2 regions of the Aureimonas sp. SA4125 genome follow, and region 2 is predicted to be linked to the other one. Evidence: predicted binding sites of a transcription regulator. Region 2 holds the regulator's gene; the other holds the start of a gene.
The links. The regulator LexA, encoded in region 2, represses DNA repair genes until DNA is damaged. The targets are predictions, from matches to a motif close to TGTTCNNNNTGTGTTCNG.

Region 1 (8,133 bases), 380 kb from region 2:
CCTGGCGGGTCGGCGACGGCGGGGCCGCGAACGCGCCGGAATCGGCCGGTGCCGCCATCGATTGCACTGCTGGTGCGACAGGTTCAGCCACCGGGGTGTTTACGCTGCCGCCCGTCATGCCCCCGCCGGAAGGATCTCGGCCGGTGACGGAGACGCGCTGCACCGGCGGCTCGCCGTTGCCGACGAGCCCGGAAGCCGTGGTCACGGGAGTGCGGGTCACGATCTGCTGGCTCGGCGGACCCGTGCGATCCACAGGGACATAGCGCGGCGGTGCCGGCCGCGGGGTCTCGGCGGTGACGATTCTTCCCGTCGTGACGACCGCAGGCGCCTCGGCAGTATTTTTCACGATGTCGGCGGGGCTGCGGGGCGCTTCTGCTGCCGGCTTGCGATCAGGGACCGGCGACGACGGACCGCCCGCCGGCGCCTCCGTCACGACGGGAAACGGCGCTGCGGTATCCGGCGCACGGTCGGCGACGGTCGCTCTGTCGGCGCCCTGCTGGGGCTCCTCGTCTTTCACAGGCGACGCTGGCTCGGCCTTCTGACGGGAGGACGGCGAATCGCTGAAGGCCGGCTCCCGGCGTTGCGGAGGAGCGGTCGGCGCTTCTGGGGCAGGCTGGGGCGGCAACGTAGCGGCGACGGGCTCGACCCGCGAGTCGGGATCGACGACGACGGGGGCGGGGGCCGAGATTTCCGGTGTCGAGGGAGCGCGCGGAAGGGGCCGGGCGAGGGGGCTGGTTTGGACGACATCCTTGGCCCGTGGCGCGCCGTTCGCCGCGGGTCGCGGCCCCTGCGCTGCAGGTGGGGTCGGCGCGGGTCGCTGCTGCGATGGGGCTGCCGCTACCGCCGGCCGGCGATCGACGGGCGCGGCGTCGTCCGGGCGGAACGAGGGCTCGGTCCGAGCCGGCCTCGCGCCACTGGCGACACGCAGGATATTGGCCTCGATGACGATGTCGTTCTGTCCGCCGATCAGGATGAGATGTTCGACCTCATCTCGCCGAACCAGGACGAGTTTGCGCTTTGGATCGATGGCGGTAATGTCCATCACGGCAAGGCGGGGGCCGCGCCCCTTGGCCCGCTGACCGAACTGCCCCCCGAGGGCCCGCTTGGCGACCCAGATGACGGAGAACACGAGGAGCAGGACGATCGCAGCCGAAAGGACCAGGGTGGCGGCCGGGGCCATGCCTTCGCCAACAAGATCGACAAGCCACTCACGCATACTGAACTCCCGAGGTAGACGCGGTCATGGTAGACCGGAATTCAATCGTCACGACAAGCGTATTTTGCCGTCCGACGGCTTGGAAAACTTGCCTTTAGCACGGTTCATCCGCACTGCACCAACGAAGCAGGTCTTCCGCTGACGCCGCGTCGTGGATCCCCTCTATCCGTGCTTCGCATGCTGTGACGGCCCATCATCCGCCAGCGGGGCGTTAGCAGCATCTTCCGGCGGACCTCCGGCTCGGATAGAGAGAGTAACCCGAGAGAGCGTTGGGGAGGAATGGCACCGGCATCCGGCCAGGGCTTTCCGCTCGAATCGCCAGACTGACGGAAGGTGTCGACATGCCATCGAGGCGGATAGGGCGATGAATGGGGCCTTGGCAGGTGTGAGGGAAAAGCCGCTCGTCGATCGCAGCACCAGTGCAGGTGTCGTCCGTCGGCTGCTTCTTCTTGGCGGTGCACTCCTGTTCTTCGCAGCGGGCCTGACGCTGGTAGGTCACAGCTACGGCGCGTACGCATTGCTGGCGATCTTCGCCGTGCTGGCCATGATCGGTATCGCGACGATTTTCGCCGTCGCCCTCGGACTGGTCGCTTTCGCCGGCAAGAGCGGGGATGGCAGCATCGCCAAGGATTTCCTCGACACGCTGGACGTCGGCACCCTCGTTGTCGACGGCAAGGGACGGATCATCTACGCCAACCACGCCTATGGCCAGACCACGGGTGCTGCCGCCGCACCGGAGGTGAAGACGCTGGAGCGACTGCTGTCGCGCGAGCGTGACGCCTCGGAGGCGATCTATCGGCTCGGCAATCTTGCCCGGGAAAATATCGGCGGCCAGGAGGAGTTCAGGCTGGCGCGCAGTCTCTCCGGCGACGAAACCGGGCCGCGCTGGTACCGCACCTCGGTTCGGCCGATGAAGGGGACGGGAGGGGCGGCGCAGGCCTGGCAGATCGCCGACATCACCGCCGAGCGCGACGAGCAGGAGACCTTCTTCCAGGACCTGCAGCATGCCATCGACTATCTCGACCATGCGCCGGCCGGCTTTTTCGCATCCGATCGCGCCGGCCGAATCGCCTATATCAATGCGACGCTTGCCGACTGGCTCGGCATCGACCTCGTCTCCTTCCGCCCCAATTCCCGCTCGATTGCGGAATTCGTCGCGCCCGAGGCTCTGGCGCTGCTCGATGTCGGTGCCGAAGAGGAAGATCCCAACGCCGTCAGCGCCATCGACCTCGACCTTCTCGGGGCCAGCGGCAGGCGACTGCCCGCCCGTCTCCTGCGTTGCGGCGGCCGCGGTCCCGACGGCGCGCTCGGGCTGACGCGCACCATCGTCCTCAACCGCAGCCTCGAGGGCGACGGCGCGAGCGCGCTGGAAGCCGCCGAGGTCCGTTTCACCCGCTTCTTCAATTCATCGCCGATGGCGATCGCGGCCCTCAGCGAGGCCGGTGAGGTCGTGCGGGCCAATCCGGCCTTCGCCAAGATGTTCGGCCAGACCGTGTCGAGTGGATCGGGACGGATCGCCGACGGCTTGCGTTCGGAGAGCTGGGAAGCCCTGCGTCAGGCGCTGACGCTGGCCGCGCGCCATCAGGCAGGCATTCCGTCGGTGGACGCCGAGCTTACCGGCGACAACCCGCGGTCCGTCCGGCTCTATGTCAGCGCCGTGTCTGACGTCCACGATGGCTCGGGCGAGGCCGTCATTCTCTACGGCGTCGACATTACCGACCAGCGGGCGCTGGAGGACCAGTTCGCCAAGAGCCAGAAGATGCAGGCGATCGGCAATCTCGCCGGCGGCATCGCGCACGATTTCAACAACGTTCTGACGATCATCACGGCCTCGGTGGATTTTCTTCTTCTCAATCACCGGGCCGGCGATCCGTCCTTCCAGGATCTCCTGTTGATCAAGCAGAGCGCAAACCGGGCGGCCTCGCTTGTACGTCAGCTCCTGGCCTATTCGCGGCGGCAAACCATGCGGCCGAAGATGCTGAACCTCACCGATGTCATCGCCGACATGCATCTGCTGCTGAAGCGGATATCCGGTGATCTGGTGAAGCTCGAACGTCACCATGCCCGCGATCTCTGGCCCGTCATGGCCGACATCGGCCAATTCGAGCAGGTGATCACCAATCTCGTCCAGAACGCCCGCGATGCCATGGTCGATGGGGGGACCATCACCATCTCGACGCGCAATGTCGCCGAGGAAGAGATCAAGCGGTTCGGCTATGCCGAGATGTCCGAAGGTGACTTCGCTCTCGTCGAAGTTACCGATATCGGCGGCGGCATGCCGGACAGTGTTGCCGAGCGGATCTTCGAGCCGTTTTTCACCACCAAGGAGATCGGCAAGGGAACGGGCCTCGGCCTCTCCATGGTCTACGGCATCGTCAAGCAGTCCGGCGGCTTCATCTTCGTCGACTCGGTCGTCGGCAAGGGGACGACCTTCCGCATCTTCCTTCCCCGGCATTTCCCCTCCGAAGCGGCGCTCGCGAAGGTCGAGGCGGGACCGGTCATCGTGTCCGCCAAGGCCGACCTCTCCGGCACCGCCTCGATCCTCCTCGTCGAGGACGAGGATCATGTGCGGGCCGGCAATGTTCGGGCGCTGAAGATGCGCGGCTACGAGGTGCACGAGGCGGCGTCGGGGGTCGAGGCGCTGGATGTGATGGAACAGCTGGAAGGCCGGATCGACCTGGTCGTCTCCGACGTCGTCATGCCGGAAATGGACGGCCCGACCCTCCTTCGAGAAATGCGGAAGGCGCGGCCGGACCTCAAGTTCATCTTCGTTTCCGGCTATGCCGAGGATGCCTTCGCCAAGAACCTGCCGGAGGGCGAGAAGTTCGGCTTCCTCGCCAAGCCCTTCTCTCTCAGAGATCTCGCCATCGCCGTGAAGGAGATGCTCGACCAGTAGGGCGACCGCCTCAACTGGCGGCTGCCATCGCCGTGGCGATGCGGGCGGCAAGGCGGGCGTTCGACTGGACCAGCGCGATGTTCGTCTTCAGCGACTGACCCTGGCTGAGCTCGAACATTCGGCCGAGGAGAAAGGGCGTTACCGCCTTGCCCGATATTCCGGTCGCCCGGGCTTCGCCGAGCGCGGTCGCGACATAGGCTTCGATCACCTCGGTCTGGATCTCGTCGGCTTCGGGGACAGGATTGCCGATCAGTATTCCGCCCCCGATGCCGAGTCGGGCACGCATCGTCTGGAAGGAGGCGATGGCCTCCGGCGTGTCGAGCCGGAGCGGCGCGCGCAGGCCGGATGACCGCGACCAGAAGGCGGGGAAGACGTCGCAGCCATAGCCGACGACCGGTACGCCCTTCGTTTCCAGCACTTCCAGGGTTTTTGGCAGGTCGAGAATCGCCTTGGCGCCGGCCGAAACGACGATCACGGCAGTGCGGGACAGCTCTTCGAGATCGGCCGATATGTCGAAACTGTCCGCCGCACCCTGGTGGACACCGCCGATCCCGCCGGTGGCGAAGACCCCGATGCCGGCCAGAGCTGCCGCGATCATGGTCGCCGCGACGGTGGTAGACCCGGTGCGGCCGGTTGCCAGCGCAAAGGCGAGGTCGGCGCGCGACAGCTTCATGGCATCGTCGCGGCGCGCCAGCTGATCGAGCTCGCCCGCCTCGAGACCAATGTGGAGCTGGCCGTCCAGAACCGCGATGGTCGCGGGCTCCGCCCCTTCAGCCCGCACGATCGCCTCGACGTCCCGCGCCGTCTCGAGGTTTTCGGGGAAGGGCATGCCGTGGGTGATGATCGTGGATTCCAGCGCGACGACCGGTCGTCCGGCGGAAAGCGCCGCGCCGACGGACTGGGAAGTGTGAAAGAGGGCGTGATTCTGCACGGTTGACGTCCTTCATGCGTTGTCGGCGGTGCGCGGCGGCGTCATGGCTGCGGCGATGGCGTATATGGCGGATAGGCAATCCTGCGGATCGGCGCTCCCGTCGGCGATGCGCCGGCTCGCCGCCGCCATTCCCAGCCGAACGGCTTCGATGAGCGGCCAGCCGTCGATGAAGGCGAGGGTTGCGGTGGCGGCGAGCGTGTCGCCGGCCCCCGTGACGTCCCGGAGGCGCGCGACCGCGGGCGGCGCCTGAAGGGTGATCGTCCCGTGGTCGAGGATGGCGACGTCGGAGGGGCCGTCGGTGATGACGACCCGGCTCGCGCCGCTTTCGGCAAGGAGTTCGGCAAGCAGGGCGACGCCGGTCGCGGCCGAGGCTTCGACGAGACTTGCCGCCTCCGCCCGCGACAGGAAGAGAAGCGTCAGCGCCCCAAGGCGTTCCCCGAGACGGACCGCCTTCGAGGGCGAGACGCCGATGGCCGCGACCGGTCGTCCGGCAAAGGACTGGATGAGGGCATCGATCGCGCCCGCCGGCAGGTTGGCGTCGAGAATCAGTCCTTCGCTGGCACTCATGGCGGCGCGGACGTGTCGGCGCGAATAGGCCCTGCCCGACAGGAGATCGTAAAGCTGCATGTCGGCAATGCCGGCAACGAGGTCGCCGCGCTCGTCGAGGATGGCCGTATAGGTCGCCGTGCGGCGGTCCAGCCAGACCATGCTGTGGTCGACGATGCCCGCGCTGGCGACAGACGCCTCGACAAGACCCGCTTCGAGATCGCCGCCGCGCGCCGACATCATCGTCACGTCGGCCCCGAACATCCGAAGCGCGAGCCCGGCGTTGAAGATTGCGCCGCCGAGCGATTCGACGACTGTCCCCGGATTGGACGCGCCGAGCCGGATGCGCGCGCTGGACCGTCCTCGCCGGTCGACATGGGCAGCTCCGGCGAGGAAGATGTGGTGTCGGCCGACGTCCATCTCGAAACTTTCATCAAATCTTAGGAAACGGCACGAATTCCGGGAAGGCGACTCATCCGGGAAAACCGAGAACAAAGCGAGATCACGCTTGCCAATCGAGAACAAAACATGTACGAGAGGGATAGTTAAGGCGCGATTGCGTCACTGTCTCCCGCGTGAAATAAGGTGGCTCTCCCATGGCACAGAAAAACCTACGGCTTGTCGAGGATCCATCGTTGGACAAGAATAAAGCACTCGACGCAGCGCTCTCGCAGATCGAACGTGCCTTCGGCAAGGGCTCGATCATGCGGCTCGGCGCCAATGAGAAGCTGGTCGAGATCGAGACGATCTCCACGGGCTCGCTCGGCCTCGACATGGCGCTCGGCATTGGCGGCCTGCCCAAGGGCCGTATCGTCGAGGTCTATGGGCCGGAAAGCTCCGGCAAGACGACTCTGGCACTGCACACCATTGCCGAAGCCCAGAAGAAGGGCGGTATCTGCGCCTTCGTCGATGCCGAGCATGCGCTCGATCCGGTCTATGCCCGAAAGCTCGGCGTCGATCTCGAAAATCTCCTGATCTCGCAGCCCGATACGGGCGAGCAGGCATTGGAGATCGTCGATACGCTGGTGCGCTCCGGCGCAATCGACGTGCTGGTCGTCGATTCGGTCGCGGCGCTGACGCCGCGGGCCGAAATCGAGGGCGAGATGGGCGATTCCCTGCCCGGCATGCAGGCGCGGCTGATGAGCCAGGCGCTGCGCAAGCTCACCGGCTCGATCTCGCGGTCGAAGTGCATGGTGATCTTCATCAACCAGATCCGCATGAAGATCGGCGTGATGTACGGATCGCCCGAAACGACGACCGGCGGCAACGCGCTGAAGTTCTACGCCTCGGTCCGTCTCGACATCCGCCGCATCGGCGCCATCAAGGACCGCGAGGAAATCACCGGCAACCAGACGCGGGTGAAGGTCGTCAAGAACAAGCTGGCCCCGCCCTTCAAGCAGGTCGAGTTCGACATTATGTACGGCGAGGGCGTCTCGAAGCTCGGCGAACTCATTGATCTCGGCGTCAAGGCCGGCATCGTCGAGAAGTCCGGCGCCTGGTTCTCCTGCAACAGCCAGCGCCTCGGCCAGGGTCGCGAGAACGCCAAGCAGTTCCTCAAGGACAATCCGGACATGGCGGCCGACATCGAGACGGCGATCCGCCAGAATGCCGGCCTGATTGCGGAGCAGCTGCTCGACGACGGCAAGGCGAGCGACGACGACGCCGACGCATGAGGGGAGGTGCGTCGCCTTCCGGGTGTGGAGGTTTGGCGCCCTCGGCCGGGGAGCTGGGACCCCGGCGAGGCTGACTCAGGACGGCCCAGCGGGCTGAGGAACCGGAAGGGTGGGGCGCAAGCGTCCCGCCCTTTGTCGTTTCCGGCCGCGGTGCGACGCCGATGGACAGCGATTGGAGCCGACGCTACAAAGCGCGGGCACGGCCTTGCGGTCGGCGTCTTATCCCGGAGCGACGCTTTGCGGCGCGGGTCTCCCGCAGCCGCGAAGGCCGGTTGCTCCACTTTGTTCATCGCATCGCCGAGAGTTTCGGGCTCGTCCCGCGACAGGAGGCGGTGCGCCAGGCATTTGAAGGTCCAGCATGAGCGGCGTGAACGAGATCCGGTCGACCTTTCTCGACTATTTTGAGAGCAACGGCCACGCCAAGGTCGCCTCGTCGCCGCTGGTGCCGCGCAACGATCCGACGCTGATGTTCACCAATGCGGGCATGGTGCAGTTCAAGAACGTTTTCACCGGCGTCGAGAGCCGGCCCTACAACCGTGCCGCGACATCGCAGAAATGCGTGCGCGCCGGCGGCAAGCACAATGATCTCGACAATGTCGGCTACACCGCGCGCCACCACACCTTCTTCGAGATGCTCGGCAATTTCTCCTTCGGCGACTATTTCAAGGAGAACGCCATCGAGTTCGCCTGGACGCTGCTGACGAAGGAATTCGCGCTCGCCAAGGACAAGCTGCTCGTCACCGTCTACCATGACGACGAGGAGGCGGCGTCGCTGTGGAAGCGCATCGCGGGCCTGTCGGACGACCGCATCATCCGCATCGCAACATCCGACAACTTCTGGTCGATGGGCGAGACCGGCCCCTGCGGGCCG
Region 2 (8,133 bases):
GACGATCCGCGCGGTACAGGCTTCGCCGCAATGACGAACACGCTGAAGCCCTTTCTTGCCAAGGTCGCCGGCGGTGCCGCCCTGTCGCGCGCCGAAGCGGAGGAGGCCTTTGGCGTCATGATGGCCGGCGAAGCGACCCCGTCGCAGATCGGCGGCTTCCTGATGGCCTTGCGGGTCCGCGGCGAGACGGTGGACGAGATCGCGGGGGCCGTCGCCGTCATGCGGGCAAACATGCTGAGGGTCGTGGCGCCCGCCGACGCGGTGGACATCGTCGGGACCGGCGGCGACCACGCCGGAACGCTGAACGTCTCGACCTGCGCCGCCTTCATTCTCGCCGGCTGCGGCATCACCGTCGCCAAGCATGGCAACCGCGCCCTCTCCTCGCGCTCCGGCTCTGCCGACGTCCTGATGGCCCTCGGCGTCAAGGTCGATCTCAGCCCGTCCGAGATCTCGCGCGTGATCGCCGAGGCAGGGCTCGGCTTCATGTTCGCGCCGACCCACCACGCCGCCATGCGCTTCGTCGGCCCGAGCCGCGTCGAGCTCGGTACCCGCACCGTCTTCAATCTTCTCGGGCCCCTCGCCAATCCGGCCGGCGTCGAGCATCTCCTCGTCGGCGTCTTCTCGCCGGACTGGCTGATGCCGCTGGCAGAGACGCTGCGTACCTTGGGAGCGAGAAACGCCTGGATCGTCTACGGCGACGGCCTGGACGAAATGACCGTCTGCGGACGCACCGATATCGTCACGCTCCGCGATGGCGTCATCGACCGCTTCCATATCGAGCCCGAGGAACTCGGCCTTCGACGCGCCGACCTTGCCGAGATCAAGGGCGGCGACGCGGAGCACAATGCGGTGGCGCTGCGCGCGGTGCTGGAAGGCGATATCAACGCCTATCGCGACATCGCTCTTCTGAACACCGCCGGCGCGCTGGCCATGGCCGGGCGGGTCGAGAGCCTCAAGGCTGGCCTGGTGCTGGCGCGGGACTCGATCGATTCCGGGCGGGCACTTGCCGCCCTCACCCGCCTCATCGCGGCAACCAACCGGGGCGGCGCGGCATGACCGACATCCTGAAAGCCATCGAGACCTACAAGCGACAGGAGATCGCCGCCGCGAAGGCGGCCCGGCCGGAAGGCGAGATGCTGGCACTGGCGCGCGCCGCCGATCCGGTGCGCGGATTTGCCGACGCCCTCGGCCGCAAGCATGCCGCCGGCGACTTCGCGCTGATCGCCGAGGTCAAGAAGGCCAGCCCGTCGAAGGGCCTCATCCGCGCCGATTTCGACCCGCCGGTTCTCGCCCGCGCCTACGAGCGCGGCGGCGCCGCCTGCCTCAGCATCCTCACCGACGGGCCGTCCTTCCAGGGTAGCCCGGCCTTTCTCATGGCAGGACGCGCGGCGACATCCCTGCCCGCCCTGTGCAAGGATTTTCTCTTCGACCCGTACCAGGTGCTGCAGGCCCGGGCGTGGAACGCCGATGCCATCCTGATCATCATGGCGGCCGTGGACGACGCCTGTGCGGCGGATCTCGAAGCGGCCGCCATCGATCTCGGCATGGACGTCCTCGTCGAGGTGCACGACGCGGCCGAGATGGAACGGGCGCTGACGCTGCGCTCTCGCCTCATCGGCATCAACAACCGCGATCTCAGGACCTTCGACACCGATCTTGCCGTCGCCGAGCGACTGGCGCCGCTCGTGCCGCCCGATCGGCTGCTCGTCGGCGAAAGCGGCATCTTCACCCCGAGCGACTGCGCCCGGCTGCAGCGCGCCGGCATCTCGACCTTCCTCGTCGGCGAGAGCCTGATGCGGCAGGACGACGTCGAGGCCGCCACGCGCCACCTCCTCGCGCGGCAGCCGGTCGGGACCGCCGCGTGAGCGGGCTCACCCATCTCGACGCCACGGGCGCGGCCGCCATGGTGGATGTCGGCGACAAGGCCGAAACCGTTCGCGTGGCGCGCGCCGAAGGGCTGGTGCTGATGGCGCCGGAGACGCTGGCGCTGATCGAGGCGGGAGGCGCCAAGAAGGGCGACGTCATCGCCGTCGCGCGCATTGCCGGCATCATGGCGGCGAAGAAGACCGCCGATCTCATCCCGCTCTGCCACCCCCTGATGCTGGAAAAGGTCTCGGTCGAAATCACCGCCGAACCCGCGCTGCCGGGCCTGCGCGTGACCGCGACGGCGCGCGTCAGCGGCAAGACCGGCATCGAGATGGAAGCGCTGACGGCGGTCAGCGTCGCCTGCCTCACCATCTACGACATGGCCAAGGCCGTCGACCGCGGCATGGAGATTTCCGGCATCCGCCTGCTCCAGAAGTCGGGCGGCCGTTCCGGCGACTGGTCGGCCACCGCGGAGCCGGCGTGACCCTGATCTCCGTCGAGGCTGCCTTCGCCCTCCTGATGGATGGCGCCGTCCCCGTCGAGGGCACGGAGACGATCGGCCTCAACACCGCATACGGCCGCATTCTCGCCAGCGATCTGGCTGCCCTCCGCACCCAACCCTCCTTCGCCGCATCGGCGATGGACGGATACGCGCTGCGTGCGTCCGACGCGACCGCCTCCGGGTCGCGCCTGCGGGTCGTCGGTGAATCAGCCGCCGGGCGCGCCTTCGGGGGGCGCCCCGGCCCTGGCGAGGCCGTCCGCATCTTCACCGGCGCGCCTGTGCCGGAGGGATGCGACGCCATCGTCATCCAGGAAAACGCCGACCGGGTTTCGGACGGCGAGGTCCTGCTTCTGGAGGCCGCCGTCCCCGGACGCCATATCCGCAGCGCCGGTGCCGATTTTTCCGCCGGCGCCGTGCTGCAGCCGGCGGGGACGCGCCTGTCCGCCGGGGCGATCGCGCTGGCTGCCAGCGGCGGATACCCCGAGGTGTCGGTCCGACGGCGTCCGCGCATCGCGGTGCTGGCCACCGGCGACGAGCTCGTCCTGCCCGGCGAGAGCATCGGTCCGTCGCAGATCGTCGCGTCGAATTCCTATGGCGTCGCGGCGATGGTGACGTCGGCCGGCGGCGTGGCCCTCGACTACGGCATCGCGCGCGACGATGCCGCCGAGATCGGCGGCTTTCTCGACCGCGCCCTCGCCGAGCACGTCGACATCTTCGTCACCATCGGCGGCGCCTCCGTCGGGGACCACGACCTCGTCGCCGACGTGTTCGCGCAGAAGGGCGTCACGCCGGATTTCTGGAAGGTCGCCATGCGTCCGGGCAAGCCGCTGATGGCAGGTCGCATCGGCTCGATGCGACTTGTCGGACTTCCCGGAAATCCCGCGTCCAGCCTCGTGGCGGCGACGCTCTTCCTGAGACCCCTCGTATCGACGCTGGCCGGATGCCCGAGCGCTCCGATGTACCGCAACGCCGTTCTCGGCACCGATATGCCGGCCAATGATCTGCGTGCCGATTTCATCCGCGCGACGCTTGGCGAGAGAGAGGCCCTGACACCGGTCGTCATGCCCATCACACGCCAGGACTCCTCCCTCCTCTCGGTCTATGCCCGGGCCGACGTACTGCTCCGGCGCGAGCCGTTCGCGTCCGCCGCAAGAGCCGGCGACCCCTGCCGCTACATCCTGCTCGACTGAGGCAGTCGCGCCACCGCCCCTTGCGGAACACAACTAGAACAGATAGGTTTGTTCAGGTTTTGTTTTATAGGGATTCTCACCGATGCTGACGCGCAAGCAGCACGATCTGCTGATGTTCATTCATGGACGGTTGCAGGAAGTCGGCGTGCCGCCGTCCTTCGACGAGATGAAGGATGCGCTGGACCTCCGGTCGAAATCCGGCATCCACCGGCTGATCACCGCACTCGAAGAACGCGGCTTCATTCGCCGCCTGCCGAATCGCGCTCGCGCGCTGGAAGTGTTGCGACTGCCCGATTCGGTGACGCAGATGCCGAAGCGGACGGCGTTCACGCCGAGCATCGTCGAGAACTCCCGGGCCCGCACCGAGCCGGTGGCCGAAGTCGCCTCCCTGCAGAAGCGCCCGCGCGCCGTCTCCAACGAGAACAGCGCGGTCGGCATTCCGATGATGGGTCGCATCGCCGCGGGCGTTCCGATCGCCGCGATCCAGAACAACACGCAGCAGATCTTCGTGCCGCCCGACATGCTGGGTGCGGGCGAACACTTCGCCCTGGAGGTCAAGGGCGACTCGATGATCGAGGCGGGCATCCTCGACGGCGACACCGTCGTCATCCGGCGTGCCGACACGGCGACGCCTGGAGACATCGTCGTCGCCCTCGTCGACGAGGAGGAGGCGACGCTGAAGCGCTTTCGCCGTCGCGGCAACACCATCGCCTTGGAAGCGGCAAACCCGGCCTATGAGACCCGCATCTTCGGATCGGACCGGGTCAAGGTCCAGGGCCGCCTCGTCGGGCTGATTCGACGGTACTGACAAACGCCGGGGCCTCTCGCAGGACATCGCGCCTGCCCGCCGGTGCATCCCTCCCCGGTTGCGTCATGGAGACGAGGATGCAGCCGATGCGGGCTGGGCCAACGTCGGTGTAGTCTGCCGGCCGTCAGGCGTGATCCGCTCGCCTGCGGGGCTGACGCCGAGGAGCGAATCCGCCGGGTCCGATTGCGCCGACGAGTCCGGCTGTGCCGACGAGTCCGGTTGTGCCGACACGTCTGGTTGCGATGACACCGCGGTCGAGGGGTTCCGCCAGGTCTCCGGCCAGGGTGCGTCGCGGTGGCGATTCCAGGGCTCAGGCGCGGAATCGATCGATGCCACCTGGCGCGGCCCGGGGCCATCGCCGTAGACGGCGATCGAGCCGCTTCGGCGCAGGGTCTTGAGCGTCAGCAACATCGCGCCGGAGCGGCAGGCATCGAGCCGGATGGCGCGCGCCACGATGGCGACATCTCCCTCGTCGCAGGCCCGGCCGGTTTGCCGATAGTCGTCGGTCCAGGTCACCCGGATACCGCCTCTCGTCGTCGCACGGCAGAAGGCCATCGGCCTTTGTCGTCGCGAACTGGCGATTGTCGTGGGTTTTACGCCAGCGGACTGAAAGGTCTTTGCCCCGGCGGGCGGAAGGCCTGGCGCCGTGGCATTGTCGGCGGTCGGAGCAGAGTCGGCGGCGGCCGTGACCCTGGCGGGGAAATTTGACCCTTTGTCCGGGGCCGGTGAAAGCGCTTCGCATTGAAACGAGAGCGCCGGCCGGCCAGCCGGCGCCTCGAAGCCAGCACCCGGCTGTTCCGGAAAGGCCCTCACCCACTGCTCCTGCACGAAGGCATTCGGCCGCGGCAGCCGGGGGATGAGACGATGCGCCTCATCGATCATCGCCACCTGCCGGCCGTCCTCGAAGACGAGGAGGTCCGGCCGCGTCGAGCGGTCGGGCGCAAGGAGGAGGCCAATGGCGGCAAGTGGAACGGCGACCCAGCGCAGGCGGCTGGAGAGGAAGCAGAGGAAGGCGAGCGCGAGGGTCAGCGCGAGGAGACCGCTCGCCGTCATGATGCCGGTCGGCTCGTCCGACAGACGATCGTGCAGGAAATGCGCGATCTCGAACACCAGCGTCAGCCCGTATCCCATCAGTACCAGCAGCGGCGAATCGAGACCCAGCGGCATCGCCACCATGGCGATCAGCGCCAGGGGCATGATCCAGAACGAGAAAAGCGGCACGGCGAGAAGGTTGGCGACCAGGCCATAGGGCGCGACACGCTGAAAATGATAGGCGGCATAGGGCGCCGTCGCGGCCCCGGCGATCAGCGACGCTGCGCCGAGGCCAACGAGGAAGAGCAGGGTACGCGTCGGCCAGGCACGCGACCTCCGGTCTTCCTCCCGCGTCGCCCGCCACCGCGAAAATCCGCCGTAGACGCCGACCAGCGCGGCCGTCGCGCTGAAGGACATCTGAAAGCTAGCCGTCATCAGCGCATGCGGTTCGAGCGCGAGGACGATGATCGCCGCGATGGCGACATTGCGCAGCGTCAGCGCGGGCCGGTCGAACAGCACGGCGAGAAGCACGATCGACAGCATGACGAAGGAGCGATCGGAAGCGATGTTGCTGCCGGAGAGGAGGAGGTAGAAGCCGGCGATGCAGAGCGCCACGACGGCGGCGATCTTCTTTACCGGGAGCATCAGGGCGCACCAGGGGATCGCGGCCAGGATCACCCGGACCACGGCCATGGCAAAGCCTGCCACGAGCGCCATGTGGAGGCCCGAGATCGACAGGACATGCGACAGGCCGGTGGTGCGCAGCCAGCTTTCGACGTCGTCGGGAATACCGGCCCGGTCGCCGGTGATCAGCGCCGACGCGACGGCCCCTTCCGCGCCGCCGATGCTGCTGCGAATACGCGCGCTGACGTCGAGGCGCAGGCGCAGGATACGCTGGCCCGGCGACAATTCCGTCGGCGGGGCCGCCTCATCAGCCCTCTCGGGCGGTCCGAGGGCAAAGCCGGTGGCGCCGAGCCCGGCGAAGAAATTGCCGAAGGCAAAATCGTAGCCGCCGGGATAGGCCGGCCCCGACGGTGCGCGCAGCCGAACGAGCCCGCGATAGCGGCCGCCGATGCCGATCGGCTCGTGGCGGCTGGAGACGAGGATCTGGACGCGCTCGGGCGCGCGCGACAGATGTGGCCGCTCGGTCCCGGTGATATCGACGCGATAGCGATAGCGCCCCTTGGCGTCCTGGTCGCGCCAGGCGACGGTACCCTCGATCCGTACCGTCGCTTCGCCGGCAAAGATCGTCGTGCCCGTGCGCTGCATTTCCCACGCCGCAAAGCCTAAACCGGCAGCAGCCGCGGCAAGCGCTACGATAAAGGTTTTTGCGGCAGACCGTCCTGCCAGGCGACTCCCTAGCAGCAGCATGACCGTGAAGAGCGCCAGCAGGCAGAGGGAGGAAGGCGTCGGACCCGAGAAATAGGCTCCGATCCCCAGCATCAAGGCGGCCGGGATCATAAAGAAGCCGGTGCGCTCTCCCGCCTCTATATCGACCTGGCGCGACAGCCATTCGGAAATGCCGTCCCTCGCCCTGGCAAGGTGCTGTCCGAGCGTGAGCCTCGGCCGCACTGCGCCACGCGCGGTCGCCGACCGATCGCCGATCCCACCCTCGCGCCCGCCCTCGGCCGCACTCATGCGCGCCCTCGCCGCCTTGTCTCTCCCCCACCCTATGCTACACAGCCGCAGGAAAATGACGATCCGAAAACGATCGCCTCCGGGCGAGTGGAGACCTGATGACGAAACCCGTCGTGACCCGTTTCGCGCCCTCGCCGACCGGCTTCCTGCACATCGGCGGCGCCCGCACGGCCCTGTTCAACTGGCTGTATGCGCGGCGCATGGGCGGCAAGATGCTGCTCCGAATCGAGGACACCGACCGCGAGCGGTCGAGCGAGGCAGCTGTGGTGGCGATCATCGAGGGCCTTGCCTGGCTTGGCCTCGACGCCGACGAGCCACCGATTTCGCAGTTCGAGCGCGCCGCGCGTCACCGAGAGGTCGCCGAGGAAATGGTGGCGGCCGGCAAGGCCTATTACTGCTATGCCTCGCAGGCGGAGCTCGACGAAATGCGCGAGAAGGCCCGCGCGGAAAAGCGCCCGCCCCGCTATGACGGGCGCTGGCGCGACCGCGATCCGTCCGAGGCACCGGAAGGCGTCAAGCCGGTGATCCGGCTCCGCGCGCCCCAGGAGGGCGAGACCGTCGTCCACGACCAGGTTCAGGGCGAGGTCCGCTTCCCCAACCGCGATCTCGACGACATGGTGCTTCTGCGCTCCGACGGCTCGCCGACCTACATGCACGCCGTCGTCGTCGACGACCACGACATGGGCGTCACCCACATCATCCGCGGCGACGACCACCTGACCAATGCCGGCCGCCAGACGCTGATCTATCAGGCGATGGGCTGGGAAGTGCCTGTCATGGCGCACATCCCGCTGATCCACGGCGAGGACGGCGCAAAGCTATCCAAGCGCCACGGCGCGCTCGGTGTCGATGCCTATCGCGGGCTCGGCTACCTGCCCGAGGCGCTCCTCAACTATCTCGCCCGTCTCGGCTGGAGCCATGGCGACGAGGAAATCATGTCGATCGGGAACATGATCGCCTGGTTCGACATCACGGACGTCAACAAGGGCGCCGCGCGCTTCGACTTCGCCAAGCTGAACGCGCTGAACGGGCACTATCTCCGCGCCGCGCCCGACGCCGATCTCGTCGACCTCCTGATGACCGAGCGCGACCATCTG

Region 1: the regulator LexA is predicted to act here: its motif matches at 6,077-6,094, upstream of recA (recombinase RecA).

What each region holds. Positions count from the first base shown of each region.
Region 1 is NZ_AP025032.1:2,777,337-2,785,469, reverse strand. Features, by position in the region: gene Sa4125_RS13145 (flagellar biosynthetic protein FliO) at 1-1,216, opposite strand, end outside; gene Sa4125_RS13140 (response regulator) at 1,581-4,112, shown strand; gene Sa4125_RS13135 (pseudouridine-5'-phosphate glycosidase) at 4,123-5,043, opposite strand; gene Sa4125_RS13130 (carbohydrate kinase family protein) at 5,056-6,009, opposite strand; gene recA (recombinase RecA) at 6,186-7,262, shown strand; gene alaS (alanine--tRNA ligase) at 7,621-8,133, shown strand, end outside.
Region 2 is NZ_AP025032.1:2,401,390-2,409,522, forward strand. Features, by position in the region: gene Sa4125_RS11120 (SurA N-terminal domain-containing protein) at 1-34, shown strand, start outside; gene trpD (anthranilate phosphoribosyltransferase) at 31-1,056, shown strand; gene trpC (indole-3-glycerol phosphate synthase TrpC) at 1,053-1,865, shown strand; gene moaC (cyclic pyranopterin monophosphate synthase MoaC) at 1,862-2,350, shown strand; gene glp (gephyrin-like molybdotransferase Glp) at 2,347-3,558, shown strand; gene lexA (transcriptional repressor LexA) at 3,641-4,366, shown strand; gene Sa4125_RS11150 (ComEC/Rec2 family competence protein) at 4,430-7,036, opposite strand; gene gltX (glutamate--tRNA ligase) at 7,135-8,133, shown strand, end outside.